3 regions of the Sorangium sp. So ce375 genome follow, and region 2 is predicted to be linked to each of the others. Evidence: riboswitches for the same ligand, from Rfam matches in the RefSeq annotation. Region 2 holds a riboswitch; each other region holds the start of a gene.

Region 1 (6,133 bases), 4.1 Mb from region 2:
GCGGCGGAGAGTGGTGAACATGTGCTGCAAGAACGCAAATTCACTGCGGTTCCTGGGAGGCACGCCGTATCGAAAACGACCATGGGGATCGCGCTCCGCCGCCTCAAGCCCCCACCATGTGAGACCGAACGGTGGAGTGCAGAGGGCGCGATCGTAGAGCACGAGATGGCCGTTCATCGTGCAGCGCGGGTCGCGGAGCGTGTCGCCCTTTTCAATCCGCGCGCCCGGCAGGCCGTTCAAGAGCATGTTGATCCTGGCGAGCGTCCAGGCCTCGACGCTCTTCTCCTGACCATCGAGATAGATGCCGCGTCTGTCTCCGCCATGACGCTTGACGTATGTCGCGCACGCAACCAGCAAGGTGCCGGAGCCGCACGCCGGATCATGGATACGCATCCCCTCGGAGGGCTCGAGAAGCTCCGCCATCAGTTCGGCGACCGCGATCGTGGGGTGGGACTCACCGCCGCGCTTGCCTTCTCGGATGGCCATCTCCTCGAGAAACAGCATGAAGGCGATCCCTAGGGTATCAGGAGTGGCCAGATCCTCGTCACGGAGCGGCAGCTCCGAGAAGATACGGACGAGCGCGTACATGAGAGGAGCGCGCTCTGCGACGCCCCCGAAGCGTCGCTCGTCTGTGAAATCAACCGAGGAGAGCAGGCCATCGAGGGCGGCGTTGTGCTTCTCGAGCGCCTCACAGGCCAGGTTCAGCGCATGATCGACAAGCATCGGGTCGATCGCATCGATCTGTGCCCATCGCGCCCGAGCCGGCACGGAAATGTCGTATACGGAGGGCTCCGCATCGTTCAGACGTTTCAGAAGGAGAAGGACGGCGATGGTCGTCCGATGCTGACCGCTCGGCCCCGGCGTGTGACGAAGAAGCTTCACAGCCTCGAGGAGGCAGCTCACAATGCGCTCTTTCGTCACCCGATCTTCACGAGCTCCGCTCTCCGGGCCGAGCCTGACGCCTGTAGCCTCCCCTGTCCCCGCGGCACCGCGCGCCGCGCTCTCAGACGAGCGATCCTCGAGCAGGCGCTCGACGAGCATGGCCTTGTCGCGCGCGCGAGCGTCGAGACCGAGCGCGCGGCATAGCTCTTTTAGCTCATCTATGCGCAAAGCGCGCAGCAGCTCGTGGAGCTGCAGCCCCGGCGCCGAGAGCATCGCGTCGATGATCGCCGCCTTCTTCCGCCGGTCGAGCAGGTCCACCCCGAAGCGGTCGGCCAGGGCAGCGAGGTCAGCCCGGGAGAGCTGCAGCAAGACGTCGCGGGGCGTCGGCATGGCTGCGCGAACAATACACGCGCACGCCGCGGGTCGCGAGCCTGCCTCCTGCCACACCGCGAACGACGTCTCTCCGCTCGGTCGCGCACGCCGCGGTCGCGCGTCTTCCCCGCGGTCTCCAGCCCGGCCTTGCCGTCTACTCCCAGTACAGCGTCGCCCGCCCGATCGCCGTGAACGGCCACCCCGGCGAGTAGTGGATCCCGGTGACCGCGGCCGGCTCGTACGGCAGCCGCGACTCGCTCGCGAACTGGACCTCGCGCCACGTCGTGTTGAAGAGGTTCTGGACGTCCACCGCCGCCTCGACGTTCTTCCACCGCAGACCGGCATTGGCGTCGACGACGGTGAACCCCTCCGCCGTGAGCGACTCGTCCTCGGTCGCGGGCCGCGCGCCGATCGCCTTGACGCGCAGCGCCGCGAACGGCGTGAACGCGCCGAACGTCGGGCGCACGCCGACGCCTGCGGTCAGCGTCCGGGTCGGCGCGAGGGCGACCGCGCTCGCGTTGCCGGCGTTCTCGCGGAAGCGCGCGCGGGTGAAGGTCGCGTCGACGTCCGCGAAGAGCCAGCTCCCGATCCGGTAGCGCCCGCCGATCTCGATCCCGTAGCGCCGCGTCTGCCCCGACGCCTCGGTCTCGCCCGCGTCGCCGCTCCAGACCAGCTCCGAGTCCAGGTCGAGCAGGAACCCGGCCGCGTTCAGCGACAGGCCGCGCAAGGGCGCGACCCGCGCGCCGACCTCGTAGCCCGTCGCGGGCGTGATCAGCGTCGCCGCCCCCCCGCCCAGCACCGCGCCCTGCGCGTCGTTCGAGTGGAAGCCCCGCCCGAAGTGGGCGAAGAGATCGAGCCCCTCGACGGGCGACACGATCGCCGAGACCTTCGGGAGCAGCTGCATCTGCCCCCGGGCGCCGCTCGCCTTGTTCCCCGTCGCCGCGAGGTCCTCGCCCGGGTCATCGACGTTGACGTCGATCCACTGCCCGCGCGCCCCGAGCACGACGCGGAGCCAGCGCCGGAGCCGGGCGTCCTGCTCGACATAGACGCCGATCTGGCTCTCGTCGACGTGGGTCCTGCTCTTCTCCTCGATCCGCTCGCGCGCCTCGTCGTGGTGGAGGGACTTGTCGACGGCGTCCGCGCGGATCTGCGCGCCGAGCGAGGTCGTGAACCTCGCCCCGCCGATCTCGTACTGCTTGCGGAACCGGAGATCGGCGCCCCCGACGGTGCGGTCGTCGTTCTGCTCGATCCCATCGCCGTGGACGGGATCCTCGCTGAAGAACGTGAAGTTCGAGTACAGCGTGAATCGATAGCGGACGAGGTAGGCCATCGCGCTCAGGTCGGTGTCCCGCCACGCCGTCGAGTAGGCGACAGACGCCATGTGCCGCGCGGTCGCCCCGCCCTCGGTCGGATCCACGGCGCCGAAATGGTCGATGCACGGCTGTCCGAACGCGGAGGGCGGCGGGTTCAGGCCGCCCTGCTCGCCCTCGCCGCACACGGCGCGCGCAGGGATCTGACCGGAGCCGTGCCAGGTCGATCCGTACGACATCCATGTCATCTGGACCTTCCCCGTGTCGCCGATGTCGTGCGTCGCCCGCAGGTACACGTTGAAGCGCTTGAGCCGCTCCGGGCTCAGGAACGGCCCGTCGTTCCGGTAGATCTCGGCCGCGGCCACCGCGCGCCACGTGTCGCCGAGATCCGGCGACGCGATCACGAGGCCGCGCTGGATGCCGTACTGCCCCAGGCTGACCTGCGCGTAGCTCTCCTCGAGCTTCTCGGCGAAGCGCAGGTTGACGGCGCCCGCCGTGCCGAAATCGCCGATGCTCGCGTAATAAGGCCCCTTGTAGCCGTCGAGCCCTGTCACGATCTCCGGGATCATGAAATAGAGATCGGTGAAGCCGTGACCGTGGCCGTGGCTGACCATGTTGACGGGCACGCCGTCGACGAAGAAGGCGACGTCGGTCCCGTGATCCGCGTCGAATCCGCGGAGGAAGTACTGGTTCGCCTTGCCGCCGCCGGCGTGCTGCACGGCGAAGAGCCCGGGGACCGACTCGAGGATGTCGCCCGGCCGGAGCCTCGGCCTGAGCTCGAGCTCCCGGCGTCCGACGGAGACGCGCGACGCGGCCTCGCTGCCCGGCTTCTCCGCCTGGATCGTGACGTCGATCGCGCCGCCGTCCGCCGGCGCGCCCGCGCTGCCCTCCGGCGCTGCGGCGCTGACCGCGCTGCCCTCCGGCGCGGCGACAGCGCTGCCCTCCGTCGCTGCGGGCGCGCCCGCGCTGCCCTCCGTCGCTGCGGGCGCGCCCGCGCTGCCCTCCGTCGCTGCGGCGACGCGCGGCGCGCCCTCACCGGTGGGCGCTGCAGCGGCGGCCTCCGGCGCGGCCGAGGGAGCCTCGGGGGTGTCTCCCTCGGCGTGCGCGGGCCGCGCGACCGCCAGCACCATGGAGAGCGCGGCAAGCAGATGAAATGGTTGGCGGTGCCCTCGGCTCGTCGTGACCGTCTCGCGCAGCATTCGTGTCCTCCTTCGCCGCAATCGCGCGGAGCGGCTTCGGGCCGCTCGCGTCGAGCTCCGCGAGGACGAAATGGCTGGCCATCGCACGGTGCGCTGGACCGACCTCTCGCCCCCGCGGGCGACCGGAAGGCGACGCGGGGGCGGTTCGGTATCCGGGACGTGCGCAGAGGAGACAGAGCTGCACCGGCTCGGACCTCACCGCCTCCCTCGAGGCTCCCAGGTCGAACCGGCGCCGGATGTCTCCCGTCGCCGGGCGCTGGCAGGTCTTCGGGCTTGCGAGCGCTCCGGCGTTGCCGGCTCCCTACTGTCCACCGCTTCCCGGCCCTCGGAGGGCCAGTGCTTGTAGTGGAGGTCGTTCTCGCTTACCGCTGCGGGGCAGCCCCGGAATTTCACCGGGTTCCCTCTTCAGCCCAGGCGAGCGCCCGGGCACCAGCACGGCGCGCACCCTATTGCGGTGCGCTTCCGGCTGTCAATCGCCACCGCTCACCTCGCCCGCTCGGCACGCCGCGCGCTCCCCGCGCTCCCTACGCCCGCTCGGCGCGCCGCGCGCTCCCTACGCCCGCGCTCGCCCGCGCCACGCGCTCGCCCGCGCCACGCGCACGCCTCGCGCTCTCCACCCGAGCGCCGCACCTGCACGCGCCTCGCGCCCTCCACCGAGCGCGCCCTCTTCGTGCGGCGGCACCGAGCGCCTCCCCGCGCGGCTGCGGTGCAGGCCGAACGTTCGGGCTCTAGTAGGATGGGCTCGCTCCTCCGTGAGTCGCGTGCTACACGGCCGCCGCCGTATATGCCCCGTAACGATCTCCGCAATATCGCCATCGTCGCCCACGTCGACCACGGGAAGACGACACTCGTCGACCACATGCTCCGCCAGTCGGGCGCCTTCCGAGAGAACGAGGTCGTGGCCGAGCGGGTCATGGACTCGAACGACCTCGAGCGGGAGCGCGGCATCACGATCCTCGCGAAGAACACGAGCATCCGGTACCGCGGGGTCAAGATCAACATCGTCGACACGCCCGGCCACTCCGACTTCGGCGGCGAGGTCGAGCGCACGCTCATGATGGCCGACGGGGCGCTGCTCCTCGTCGACGCCGCCGAGGGCCCGCTGCCGCAGACGCGCTTCGTGCTCTCGAAGTGCCTCCAGCGCGGCTTCCCGGTCATCGTGGTCATCAACAAGATCGACCGGAGCGACGCGCGCGCCCACGAGGTGCTCTCCGAGGTGTTCGACCTCTTCTGCGACCTCGAGGCGAGCGACGCGCAGATGGACTTCTCGACGCTCTACGCGATCGCGAAGTTCGGCCAGGCGAAGCGCGAGCTCGAGCACGAGGCGAAGGACCTCGAGCCGCTCTTCGAGACCATCCTCGATCGGGTCCCCGGCCCCTCCGGCGACCCCGACGGTCCGCTCCAGGTCATCGTCTGCAACACGACGCACGACGAGTACGTGGGCCGGCTCGCGGTCGGCCGCGTGGTCCGCGGCACCGCCCGGTCCGGCGCCGACGTCGCGCTCCTCGCCGAGGGCGGCCAGTCGCGCGGCTACGTGAAGATGCTCTACGCCTACGAGGGGCTGAAGCGCGTCGCGGTCGAGAGCGCCGTCGCGGGCGAGGTGATCGCGATCGCCGGGCTCGACGCGGTCACGATCGGCGACACGATCACGGATCCGGCACACCCCGAGGCGCTGCCGCGCATCGTGGTCGAGGAGCCCACGATCAAGATGAAGATCGGCGTGAACACGTCGACCTTCGCCGGCAAGTGCAAGCAGTCGAAGTTCCTGACGAGCCGTCATCTGAAGGAGCGGCTCGAGCGCGAGGCGATGAAGAACCTCGCGATCCGGGTGGAGCCGACCGATGTGCCCGACACGTTCGTGGTGCTCGGCCGCGGCGAGCTCCAGCTCGCCATCCTTGTCGAGACGATGCGGCGCGAGGGGTACGAGATGCAGCTCTCGAACCCCGAGGTGGTGACGCGCGAGATCGACGGCGAGGTGATGGAGCCGCTCGAGCTCGTCGTCGTGGACGTGCCGGACACCTACGTCGGCATCGTGACCGAGCGCCTCAGCAGCAGGCGCGGCCGGATGGTGAAGATGACGAACCCCGGCTTCGGCCGCGCCCGCCTCGAGTTCCGGGTGCCGTCGCGCGGGCTCATCGGCTTCCGCGGCGAGTTCCTGACGGCGACGCGCGGGACGGGCCTGCTCAACACGATGTTCGACGGCTGGGCGCCCTGGGGCGGCCCGATGATGCGCCGCCCGACCGGCGCCATCGTCGCCGATCGCGTCGGCGTGGCGACCCCGTACGCGCTGCACCACCTCCAGCCGCGCGGCATGTTCTTCATCGTCCCCGGCGTCGAGGTCTACGAGGGGATGATCATCGGCGAGCACAA
Region 2 (6,133 bases):
GGAGCGCGATCACCCGGGGGCACGGCGGTGATACGTCGGCCCACGCGGCGAGCCGATCGAGGATCTCCACGCGCCCGACGAAGTGCCGCGCTCGCTGGAGCGTGTGCGCGTGCAGCGGGCGCCAGCCCGGGATGGCTCCCTGCGACGCCATGGGCGCGCCGGCCGTCGCCTCCGCTGCCGGCCCGCCAAGCGTCCTCTCGGCCACGGCAGGCGCCCTGTCAGCCATCGCGAGCGCCTCCGCCGCCCGCGCAGGCGCCCTGTCAGCCGCCGCGATCGCCTCCGCCGGCCCGGCAGGCGCCCTCTCGACCCCGGCGGGCGCCTCCACGCCCTGGCTCGCTGCACCCGCTTCCTCAGCGGTGGGATCCACCGGCGCCACCCCGGCCTCGACGACGAGCAGCTCCGCCTCGGCGAGGCCGAGCTCGGCGCCGATCCTCTCGAGGATGCGCCGCCGGGACGGGCTCCGGACCGAGAAGCCGAGCCGCGGATCGTTGACGTCGCCCGACTCGTAACGGCGGTAGGTGCGCACGTCGACGCCGATCGACGCGGCGACCTGCTCCTGCGTCAGGTCGAGCTCGAGCCGCGCCCGCTGGAGGAGCGTGTGGTTGAAGCGGACCGCGGGCTCCACGCCGCGGCCCGCCCTGGAGACCCGTGCCATCGGTGCGAGCGCTCGATCATCGGCGATGCCGCGCTCTCGTGTCCACCGCGCCGCCCGGTCCTGCCCGGTCCTGCCCGGTCGCGCCCTTCCGGATCCGGTCCGCCAGGACACACGCTCCCGGCATGAGCACGATGCACGCCGAACGACCCGCCCAGCGCACCGCCTACACCGACGATCTCCGCATCTTCACGGTGACGAACGTCCTGTCGCCCGACGAGTGCGAAGGCTTCATCGAGCTCGCCGAGGCGCGAGGCTTCGAGCAGGCGCCGATCGGAGGCACCGAGATCGTCCACCTCGAGGTGCGCAACAACGGCCGCGTCATCATCGACGATGCGGACCTCGCCGCGCGCCTCTGGGAGCGGCTCGCGCGGTGGACGCCGCCGAGCTTCGGCCTCCACCGCGCCGTCGGGCTGAACGAGCGCTTCCGCTACTACCGGTACACCGAGGGCGAATATTTCAACTGGCACGGCGACGGGTCGTTCGTGCGATCCGACGGCGAGCGGAGCCTGTTCACCGCGATGATCTACCTGAACGACGGCTTCGAGGGCGGCACGACCGATTTCTGGGGCGGCCAGAGCATCGCCCCCCGGCGCGGGATGGCGCTCCTGTTCGAGCACCGCCGGCTCCACCGCGGCGCCCCGGTGACGCGGGGGAGCAAGTACGTGCTCCGCTCCGACGTCATGTACCGGCGCGGGTGACGCCCAGCGCGGCCCGCGCGGCGCCTCACCGGGGCGCGGCGCCGAGCGCGTCGGCGAGGCGCGGCAGCACCTCGCCCGCCAGGGCATCGATCTTCAGCGCGCCGAGCTCCTCGCCGCGCGCGGCGCCGAGGTTGATCATCGCGATCGGGATGCCTCGCTGCGCGGCGCGCAGCACGAAGCGGTAGCCCGAGAAGACCGCCAGCGAGGAGCCGACGACGAGGAGCGCGTCCGCCGCGTCCACGAGCGCGAACGCCGCGTCGACGATCGGCCGCGCCACGTTCTCGCCGAAGAAGACGACGCGCGGCTTGAGCAGCCCCTCGCAGCGGAGGCACGGCGGCGCCCGGAAGCCGGCCACGTGCTCGGCGGGCAGATCGGCGTCGCCGTCGGGGGCGAGGTCGGCCGCGAGGCGCAGCCAGCCGGGGTTCTGCGCGAGGAGCCGCTCCTGGACGGCCGCGCGCGGCTCCATCGCGCCGCACTCGAGGCAGGCGACCTCCGAGAGCGTCCCGTGCAGCTCGATGACGCGGCGGCTGCCCGCGGCCTGGTGCAGGCCGTCGACGTTCTGCGTGATGAGGCCATCGAGCGGCCCGCCGTGCTCGAGCCGCGCGAGGGCGCGGTGGGCAGGGTTGGGCTCGGCCCTGGAGAACCGCTCCCAGCCGATCACGGCGCGCGCCCAGTAGCGCTGCCGGATCTCGGCCGAGCGGGAGAACTCCCGCCCCTGGATCGGGTTCCGCGCGCGGCGCCGCGTCTCGGGCCCTCGATAGTCCGGAATGCCGGACTCGGTGCTGCACCCCGCGCCCGTCAGCGCCACGATCCGCCTGCCGCGCAGGAGCGCGACGAGGTCGTCGAGCGGATCGGCCGAGCGCGCTTCGCTGAGCGGCATACACCCGGGTTGTGGCCCGCCGCGGAGCGCACCGCCAGCGTTTGACGACGCGACCACGCGACCACGCCAACGAGCTCCCCCACAACATCTCGCTTGACCGGCTCACCGCACCACCATATGTAGTGCCCCATGTTGGTGCCTCGGGCTCGGCCCGGGGCTCAAAAGGGAACCCGGTGTGAATCCGGGGCTGCCCCGCAGCGGTAAGCGAGAACGATCTCCACGACGCGCACTGGCCCTCGGGCTGGGAAGCGGTGGACCGTAGGAAGCCGGCGAGAGCCGGAGCGCTCGCAAGTCCGAAGACCTGCCAACATCCTGCGTCGGGGAGACATCCCGCGCGGGTTTGACCTGGAAGCCTCGAGGGAGGCGGGTAGGTCCGAGCTGGCGCAGACTCTCGCGCTTGTCCCGGTTCCGACCCCCTCCCGCGTTGTCTTCCTTTCGCCCGCGGGGGCGAGCGGTCGGTCCGAGGGCTCCTCCAACGAGCCTGGCGCACGCGTGCGCATCGGCTGGCCTCTTCGCTCTCGCGGCATGGACGCGAGCGGTCCGGGACCGCTCGGAACGAGCACGAGGAGGATGCCATGCTGAACGAACCGTTGGTGAAGAGCAACGGCGCGGCGCCGCTGCGCGCGCTCCACGCGCCCGCCCTGAGGAGCGCCGGCGCGGAGGAGACGCTCCCGCACACGACGATGCGGGTGAAGAAGCGGAGCGGGGCGAGCGAGCCTGTCGATGTCAACAAGATCGTCCGGGCCGTGAGCCGCTCTTGCGCCGGCCTGTCCGACGTGGACGCGCTCCGCGTCGCGACGAAGACCATCAGCGGCCTCTACGACGGCGCGACGACGCGCGAGCTCGATCAGCTCTCGATCCAGACCGCGGCGTCGCTCATCGCGGATGAGCCCCAGTACGCGAAGCTCGCGGCGCGCCTGCTCGCCACGACCATCGACAAGGAGGTCCGCAATCAGGAGATCCACGCCTTCTCGCAGTCCATCGCCGTGGGTCGGCGGCTGGGCCTCATCAACGATCGGCTCCACGCCTTCGTGGCGCAGAACGCCCGCAAGCTGAACGACGCCATCGAACCGGGGCGCGACCACGAGCTCGAGTACTTCGGCCTGCGGACCCTCTACGACCGCTATCTCCTCAAGCACCCCGAGGCGCGCCTCGTCATCGAGACGCCGCAGCAGTTCTTTCTGCGCATCGCGTGCGCGCTGTCCGAGACGGCGGCGCAGGCCATCGAGCTCTACCGGCTCTTCTCGTCGCTCGACTACCTGCCGAGCTCACCCACGATGTTCAACGCCGGGACGAGCCACGAGCAGCTCTCGAGCTGCTTTCTGCTCGACTCGCCGGAGGATCACCTCGAGACCATCTACCAGCGCTACACCGACGTCGCGATGCTCTCGAAGTTCTCGGGCGGCATCGGGCTCGCCTACCACCGGGTGCGGTCGCGCGGCTCGCTCATCGAGAGCACGAACGGGCACTCCAGCGGGATCGTGCCGTGGCTCAAGACGCTCGACGCGTCCGTGGCGGCCGTGAACCAGGGCGGCAAGCGCAAGGGCGCCTGCTGCGTCTACCTCGAGCCGTGGCACGCCGACGTCGAGGAGTTCCTCTCGCTGCGCGACAACACCGGCGACGAGGCCGCGCGCACGCACAACCTGAACCTCGCGAGCTGGGTCCCGGACCTCTTCATGAGGCGGGTCGAGGCCGACGGCGAATGGAGCCTGTTCGACCCGAAGGACGTGCGCGATCTCCCCGATCTCTACGGCGAGGAGTTCGATCGTCGCTACGTCGAGGCCGAGCAGGCGGGCATCGCGAAGAAGACGATGAAGGCCCGCGAGCTCTACGCGCGGATGATGCGCACGCTCGCGCAGACGGGCAACGGCTGGATGACGTTCAAGGACAAGTCGAACCGCGCCTGCAACCAGACGGCGCTGCCGGGACGGGTCGTCCACCTCTCGAACCTCTGCACCGAGATCCTGGAGGTGACCTCGAACGAGGAGGCGGCCGTCTGCAACCTGGGCTCGATCAACCTCGCTCGCCACACGATCGCGCGGGAAGGCTGCGTGGTCGGCTTCGACTTCGAGAAGCTCGCGCGCACGGTGCAGACCGCGGTCCGGCAGCTCGATCGCGTCATCGACCTCAACTACTACCCCATCGCCTCGACGAGGCGATCGAACCTCCGCTGGCGGCCTGTCGGGCTCGGGCTCATGGGCCTGCAAGACGTGTTCTTCCAGATGCGCCTGCCCTTCGACGCCCCGGCCGCGCGGGACCTCTCCAGGCGGATCTCGGAAGAGGTATATTATCACGCGCTCTCGACCTCCGCGGACCTCGCGGCGGAGAAGGGGCGACACCCGGCGTTCGACGAGACGCGCGCCGCGCGCGGAGAGCTCCAGTTCGACGCGTGGGACGCCGTCCCGGAGGACACGGCGCGCTGGGACGCGCTCCGCGCGCGCGTCCAGGCCGAGGGGCTCAGGAACTCGCTGCTCGTCGCCATCGCGCCGACGGCCACCATCGCGTCGATCGCTGGCTGCTACGAGTGCATCGAGCCGCAGGTGTCCAACCTCTTCAAGCGCGAGACGCTCTCGGGGGACTTCCTGCAGATGAACCGCTACCTGGTCGTGGAGCTCAAGCGGCTCGGCGCCTGGAACGACGCGGCGCGCGCCCGGCTCAAGCTCGCGGAGGGCTCGGTCCAGGGCATGGACGAGCTGCCGGAGGAGCTGCGCGCCGTGTACCGGACGGCGTGGGAGATCCCGATGCGCTCGCTCATCGACATGGCCGCGGATCGCGGCGCCTTCATCGATCAGAGCCAGTCGCTGAACCTCTTCGTCGAGAACCCCACCATCGGTCAGCTCTCGAGCATGTACTTCCACGCGTGGAAGAAGGGGCTCAAGACGACCTATTACCTGCGATCGCGCCCCGCGACGCGCATCGCCAAGGCCACGGTGGAGGCGGCGCCCGACCGCGCGCCCGAGGGCGACGCCGGGCCGCGCCGCCAGGGCGGCTGGGTGACCGCGCCGCCGGCGAAGGCGGCCGCGGACGTTGCCTGCGCGCTCGAGAACCCCGAAGCGTGCGAGGCTTGCCAGTGAGCCGCGTCAGCCGCCCCGCGCGCCTCCTGGATCCGGGCCAGTGCCTCACGCTGCGCCCGATGGCCTATCCGGCCTTCTTCGAGATGTACCGCGCCGCCATCAAGAACACGTGGACCGTGGAGGAGGTCGACTTCTCCACGGACGTGGGCGACCTGCGGAGGATGACGGACGCCGAGCGGCACCTCGTGCAGCGCCTCGTCGCGTTCTTCGCCACGGGAGACTCCATCGTGGCGAACAACCTGGTGCTCAACCTGTACAGGCACATCAACGCCCCGGAGGCGCGGATGTACCTGTCTCGGCAGCTCTACGAAGAGGCGCTCCACGTCCAGTTCTATCTGACGCTCCTCGACACGTACATCCCCGATCCGGAGGACCGTCACCGCGCCTTCGCGGCCGTCGAGAACATCCCCTCGATCCGGCAGAAGGCCGATTTCTGCATGAAGTGGCTCGATTCCATCGAATCGCTCGGGCGGCTGGACTCGCGCGCCGAGCGGCGGCGGTTCCTCCTGAACCTCATCTGCTTCGCCGCCTGCGTCGAGGGGCTCTTCTTCTTCGGCGCGTTCGCGTACGTGTACTTCCTGCGCTCGCGCGGCCTGCTCCATGGGCTCGCCGCCGGGACGAGCTGGGTCTTCCGCGACGAGAGCGCGCACATGCGCTTCGCCTTCGAGGTCGTGAACACGGTGCGGCGCGAGGAGCCCGAGCTCTTCGACGCAGGCCTCTCGCGGTCGATCCTCGACATGATGGATGAGGCGATCGCCTGCGAGGCCCGGTTCGCCGAGGATCTCCTCGGCGCCGGCGTGGCGGGCATGTCGGCGCGCGACGTGCG
Region 3 (6,133 bases), 5.1 Mb from region 2:
TCAGCGTGTGGCGCACGCTGTAGAGCATCGCCTTGAGCCCGCCGACCTCCCGCGCGAGCCCCGGCAGGGCGGTGCGGTACATGCACGTGTCGCAGGGGAGGGGCGCCTCGCCCGCGAACGCCTGGCGCGCGCGCTCGTCGATCAGCTCCAAGAGCGCGCTCGACCGGCCGAGGTGCGGCGCGAGCGACGCCCGGATCCACGGGTACGTCGACGAGAAGCGATCGACCTGCTCGGCGAGCTTCGTCATGAGCCGCCCGGCGAAGAGGAAGTAGGGGACGACCACGACCCGCTCGGGCCGGTGCCGAGCGACCCGCTCCAGCGTCTCCTCGACCGAGGGCCGGGTGATGCCGATGAACGTCGGCTCGACGAGCTGGAGCCCGCGGCCCTCGCCGATGAGGCGCGCCGTCTTGCAGAAGTCGCCGTTCGCGTCGGGATCGCTCGCCCCGCGCCCCACCACGACGAGCGCCGACCGGGCCCGCGCCGCCGGGTCGTCCGGCAGCGCGGTCGCGGCGCGCTGGAACGCGAGCTCGGCGAGCGCCGGGTGCACGCCGAGGGGCCGCGCCGCCGAGAAGCGCACGCCCGGGTGCGCGGCCCGCGCCCGCTCGAGCGCGAGCGGGATGTCGTTCTTCACGTGCCCCGCCGCGAACAGGAAGAGCGGCACGACCGCCACCCGGGACACGCGCGCCGCGAGCGCGGCGAGCGCGTCGGCGAGGTGCGGCGTCGCGAGCTCGATGTAGCCGTGCTGCACGGCGACCCCGGGCCGCGCCGCGGCGTAGTCGGCCACGAGCGCCTCGAACTCGGCGTTCGACGCGGCGTCGCGGCTGCCGTGGCCGATCAGCAGCAGACCGTCGTCATGCACGCGAGCGCCTCCTCCAGGGTGAGCGGGAGGCCCGCGCCGCCCCGCGGCGGCGCATGGCTCATCCGGGTCCAGAGCTCCGCGACCCACGGCCGCCGCACCCGCGCCCGCGCGAGGAGCTCCCCCTCTGCGAACACCTCCCGCGGCGGCCCGTCCGCGAGGACCCGACCGTCGCCGAGCAGGACCGCGCGCGTGGCGAAGAGCGGCACGAGATCCACCGCGTGCGTCGCGGTGACAAGCGTCGTCCCCTGCTGCTCGGAGAGGGCGCGCAGCGTCTCGCACAGGGCGAGCTCGCCCTCCGGGTCGAGCCCCGCGGTCGGCTCGTCGAGCAGCAGCACCCGCGGCCGCATCGCCAGCATCCCGGCGATGCACGCGCGCTTGCGCTCGCCGAAGCTCAGCGCCTCGATGGCCCGATCGGCCAGGTGCGCGATCTGCACGGCGGCGAGCGCCGCCTCGGCGCGGCGCCGCGCCTCGGGCGCGGGCAGGCCGAGGTTCCTCGGGCCGAACAGGACGTCGTCGAGGAGCGTCGCGCCGAGCAGCTGGTCGTCCGGGTCCTGGAGCACGAGCGCGGCGCCCGCGGCCACCGCGTCCGACGGCGAGCCCACGCGGCGGCCCGCGATCTCGACGCCGCCGCCGGGCGCCGGGAGGAGCCCGACGAGCGTCCGGAGCAGCGCTGTCTTGCCGGCGCCGTTTCCGCCGAGCACCGCCACGGACTCGCCCTCGGCGACGTCGAGGCGCACGTCGCGCAGCACGGGCTCGCCGCCGCGGTAGCCGAGCAGGGGGGCGCGCAGCGCGATCGCGATCATACCGCCCGTCCCGCGGCGACGCTGAGGCCGAGGCCCGCGAGGGCGGCGGCGGCGAACGCCAGGTTCGCGGCGGGCGCGCTCGTCCTCCGGTCGGCGACGGGCAGCTTCCCCTTGTAGCCGCGGAGCTGCATCGCGATGGCGGCGCCCTCGGAGCGCTCCAGCGTCCGGAGCGCCACGACGCCCGCGACGGCGCCGGCCGAGCGCGCGGCGGCGCCGGGCCGGGCGAACCCGCCGCGGAGCGCGGCGGCGCACCACGCGCTGTCGACGGCGCGCTGGAGCACGCCGGCGAAGCGCCGCGTCAGCGCGAGCAGCTCGACGAGGGCCGCGGGGACGCCGAGCCCGGCGAGCGCCGCGTCGATCTCGGCCGGCGCCGCGGCGCCGGCGAGCCACCGGAGCACCGCGGCCGCCGCGAGGACGCGCGCGCCGAGGGCCACGGCGCGGTGGGCCCCCTCGGACGTGATCGCGCCGACCGGGAACGGCGCGCCGGGGAAGAGCGGCGCCCCCGGCGTGAGCGCCAGCGCGAGCGCCGCCGCGACCGCTCCGATCCACGCGGCGGGCGCGGCGGCGCGGACGACGGCGCGCGCCGGCGTGCCCTGGAGGCGGAGGGCCGCGCACGCGAGGACGAGCAGCGCGGCCGGCGTGACGGGCGAGCGCGCGCCCGCGGCGACGCAGCACGCCGCCACGGCGGCCCCGAGCCGGAGGCGGGCGTCCACGTCGCGGAGCCGCGCGGGGGGATCAGTCCGCACGGAGGCCTTCGCCGCCGGCCTTGCCCGCGGGCGCGCCGGCGCGCTCGACGAAGAGCACGCGCGAGAAATAGCCGAGGGTGAACCCGGCGATGAGCCCCGCCCAGAGGAACGCGAAGAGCAGGAGGTCGCCCTCCAGGCCCGCGAACAGCGGCCCCGTGTCGTGGCGCCCCGCGTCCTCGGCGACGCGGCGGACCACGGCCTCGTCGACGCCGTCCCAGGACGCGTTGCGGCAGGCGGTGAGCCAGAGGGAAGCGGCGAGGGGGAGCGCGGCGGCGAGCCAGAGCGCCCCCTCGCGCGCGCGCCGCGCGAGCAGCGCTGACATCGGGCGCTGTCCGGGCCGCCGCATCACGACGCCTCCGCGGCGAGCGGGACGACCTGGAGCCGGTCCAGGATGTCGGGCCGCCGTGAGCGCAGGAAGGCGAGCGCCCCCGCGGTCATGACGCCCTCGAGCAGGCCGAGCGGCAGCTGGGTGGGGACGAAGGCGAGGGCGACGCCCGTGAACATGGACGTCACCGACCCCTCGCCCGAGAGCCCCAGCGCGAGCGCGAGCGCCGTTGTGGCGTACGTGGCCCAGTCCGACGTCACGCCCGCCAGGAACCCTGCGACCCAGAGGTTCGCGCCGCAGCGACGCGCGAGGTGGAAGACGAAGTATCCGCTGAATGCGCCCGCGATGCCCATCGACGCGACGTCGGCGCCGAGCGTGGTGAGGCCGCCGTGCGCGAGGAAGAGGGCCTGGATAAGGAGCGCCACCAAGGTGACGAGGACGGTCATCCAGGGGCCGATGAGCACCGCCGCGAGCCCGGTGCCGCACGGGTGGGAGCAGGTCCCCGCGGTCGGCACCGGCACGGGCATGCACGAGATCGCGAAGACGGCGGCGGCGACGAGGCCGACGAACGGCTTATAGAAGGCGTCCCGCTGGGTGCGGCGCCGGAGCAGGTGGAGGGCGATCGCCACGAAGGGCAGGGCGAGCGCGTTCCAGACCGCGCACCAGCCGAGCGGCAGGACGCCTTCCGCGAGGTGCATCGCGGCCGCGGGCCGGGGCGCAAGGAGCGTCCCCAAGGACACGGCGGCGATCGACACAATGCGGCCGTGAAGACCGATTTCGGCGCTCCGGGTGAAGTCCGCACCCGAACGCCACGAAGACGTGCGCAAGCTGCACCTCGTGGGTGGCTCGGGTAGGTCTCCCGGCTCATGGGTTCAGGGAGCTGTTCGAGCTCCCAGCGCTGCGCGTCCACCTTCCCAGGCCTCTTCCAATGAGGCCCAGTGGTCTTCGGAGGCAGCTCCCCACTCACGGTGGCGGTACCGCGCCGGTTTCGCACCGGCTTCCCTTTTATGCCCCGGAGGGCACCCGAGGGATGGATTGTCAGGCCGGTCTCGGTAATCCCGTTTCGCGCCCGGCGTCAAGGACGTCCTGCGGTGGTCGCGGAGGATGTGCTCGCCTGGCGCTGCATGTGGCATGTCGTATCAGGCGGCCTCACCATCGAGCGCGCGCTCGATCCGCGCGTCCTGGTGACGCGAGCGCTGGCGGCCACGTGAACCCGCGATGAAGGCCGGGCGAACCCGGGCGCGTGAGCTTCCGCCTCGTGCGGCTCAACCCGCCGCGGTCGGTCGCGAGCCCCCTCGTCCGCGACGTCGGTGCGGCAGCCGTGTCTGCGCCGCTGCCCACCCGGCCTCGGGGCGCTGAACGCGCACCGGGGCCACCGCTGCGGAGGCGGGCCGCACGCCTATTGGAGCGCCCCCGTCGAGCAGACAGAGGCGCGACGGCGAGCGATCTCGGCCTGTCCTGCGGTGATCGAGGCCGAGAAATTGCCCCAGACGCACCAGATCTCGATTCGTCGAGCACGCGTCTCGATTTTATGTCCCCCTAAGATAAAACCAGTTTACTTTGTCGCTGCGCGGGCGCCGCTGCCTCTCTCGGGCTGCGTCGCACGGGGGGATCTCGTAGGCAGGAACACGGGCACCGCTGCGCTTCTGCCCCAGCGTGCTTTGTTCGTCCTGGCTCTTTACTCGGGAGCAGGTGCTACGTGCACGGGCTCGCCGCGCCCTGGCGTCTGTTATTGAAGAGGCGGGGGATTTCTTGTTCTCTCGTCTCAGGATGCGAAAAGAACGCTGCGCCGGGGGCTGTCTCCGGTGGAGGGGTATGCCCGGCCCGAACGTGAATTCGCGCAGATCAGGGGTGTGTGGGTCGCGCAGTCGGTTGGCTACCTTCGCGCCGGGATCGGGCTGCTCGCTCGGCGTGCAGGCGTTGCACTTTGTTATCGACAACGTGCCTGCGGATGCCACAATCTGACTACCGCATGCGCACCGGCGCGGTCCCCCCAGCGCGGCGCGCATGCGGTCCTTCTTAGCACCGTGGCGGACGTTCAAGACTCCGGCGCGGTTTCATGCCGCGGTCATTCTGGGCCCCCCTCCAGCGTGACGCGCGGTATTTTTTTGTCTTCTGGCGCGCAGTTCGAGCTTTCCGAGCCTTCACTTACCCGTGAACGTGGCTTGCGATTTCGCCAGGAACGCTTTCATTCCGAGCTGTTGATCTTCGCTGCCGAAGAGCGCGGCGAAGGCCTGGGCTTCCAGCTCGTTGGCGGCGGCGAGGTCGAGGCTCTCGCCGCGCAGGAGCACGCGCTTGGCGGCGGCGACGGCGAGCGGGCCGCGCGAGGCGATCTTGAGGGCGGTCTCGCGGGCGCGCGCGAGGAGCTCGGCCGCCGGGAACACCGCGTTGACGAGCCCGAACGACAGTGCTTGCTCGGCGGTGATCATATCTCCTGAATAGACGAGCTCGCGTGCGCGCCCCGGCCCGACCCGCCGCAGCAGCCGCTGGGTCCCGCCGAAGCCCGGGATGACGCCCAGGTTCACCTCGGGCTGGCCGAATTTTGCGCCTTCCGCGGCATAGATGAAGTCGCAGGCGAGGGCGAGCTCGCAGCCGCCGCCCAGCGCGAAGCCGTTGACGGCGGCGATTACGGGGAAGGGGGCAGTCTCGATGAGCTCGGCGAGGCGGTGGCCCGCGTCGGCGAACCGCTTCGCGGCGGTGCTGTTCATCGTCGCCATCTCCGCGATATCGGCGCCGGCGACGAACGCCTTGCCCGCGCCGGTCAGCACCGCTGCGCGGACCTCGTTGCCCTCGCCGGGCGCGAGGAGATCGCGGAAGGCCGCGGTGAGCTCCCCGAGGACGGTGGGGTTCAGGGCGTTGAGTTTGTCGGGCCGCTGGATGGTCACGGTGGCGACGTGACCCGCGCGCTCGACGGCGACGAACTGGAGCGTACCGCGAGCAGGGGCCCCCGGCTGCTGTTCTTGAGCGGTCATGGACCGTCGTTAGCAGCGCGCCGCGCCGGGGGGAAGCGCCTGCCGTGCGCCCGGGAGGGCGTCATTCCGTATCCGCTCGATCCCGCTGTGCTGAGGCCATTGCCGAGCCGACGAGCGAGCGATTTCCAGAGGACGTCGTGCGGCTGTTCCGGGACATCGCCCGTCACTCGATGATCCGAACTCATCGCTTGGGTGCGGGTGCGCGCCATGTGACGTCCCTGCCGCGAGCCCGCGTGCGATCGTGGGGAGTCGGGCAGATGGGCCGTCCCTGGAGCCGCCCAACGACCTTCGCATCGCGCGGATAACGCCGCCGCTCCGCCCCTCCTCCCCCCGTTGGAGAGAGCCCGGGAGGGAGGGGGCGCCTCGCGGGGGGCCGGCGGGGGAGGGCCCCACGAACCCGAGCGCCGGCCCGCTCCGTGCGACGCCTT

Evidence for each region. Region 2 has a riboswitch for cobalamin ahead of WME90_RS20130 (ribonucleoside-diphosphate reductase subunit alpha). Riboswitches for the same ligand answer to the same signal wherever they lie in the genome.
Region 1: another riboswitch for cobalamin. It lies ahead of WME90_RS05255 (TonB-dependent receptor domain-containing protein); the one in region 2 lies ahead of WME90_RS20130 (ribonucleoside-diphosphate reductase subunit alpha).
Region 3: another riboswitch for cobalamin. It lies ahead of WME90_RS01230 (energy-coupling factor ABC transporter permease); the one in region 2 lies ahead of WME90_RS20130 (ribonucleoside-diphosphate reductase subunit alpha).

Annotation. Positions count from the first base shown of each region.
Region 1 is NZ_CP150335.1:1,364,788-1,370,920, reverse strand. It holds gene WME90_RS05260 (N-6 DNA methylase) at 1-1,272, opposite strand, end outside; gene WME90_RS05255 (TonB-dependent receptor domain-containing protein) at 1,409-3,763, opposite strand; cobalamin riboswitch at 4,005-4,212, opposite strand; gene typA (translational GTPase TypA) at 4,500-6,133, shown strand, end outside.
Region 2 is NZ_CP150335.1:5,419,395-5,425,527, forward strand. It holds gene WME90_RS20115 (helix-turn-helix domain-containing protein) at 1-655, opposite strand, end outside; gene WME90_RS20120 (prolyl hydroxylase family protein) at 778-1,353, shown strand; gene WME90_RS20125 (NAD-dependent protein deacetylase) at 1,379-2,233, opposite strand; cobalamin riboswitch at 2,350-2,556, shown strand; gene WME90_RS20130 (ribonucleoside-diphosphate reductase subunit alpha) at 2,809-5,307, shown strand; gene WME90_RS20135 (ribonucleotide-diphosphate reductase subunit beta) at 5,367-6,133, shown strand, end outside.
Region 3 is NZ_CP150335.1:315,253-321,385, forward strand. It holds gene WME90_RS01210 (CbiX/SirB N-terminal domain-containing protein) at 1-859, opposite strand, end outside; gene WME90_RS01215 (energy-coupling factor ABC transporter ATP-binding protein) at 835-1,662, opposite strand; gene WME90_RS01220 (CbiQ family ECF transporter T component) at 1,659-2,408, opposite strand; gene WME90_RS01225 (hypothetical protein) at 2,398-2,730, opposite strand; gene WME90_RS01230 (energy-coupling factor ABC transporter permease) at 2,754-3,467, opposite strand; cobalamin riboswitch at 3,566-3,775, opposite strand; gene WME90_RS01235 (enoyl-CoA hydratase/isomerase family protein) at 4,878-5,705, opposite strand.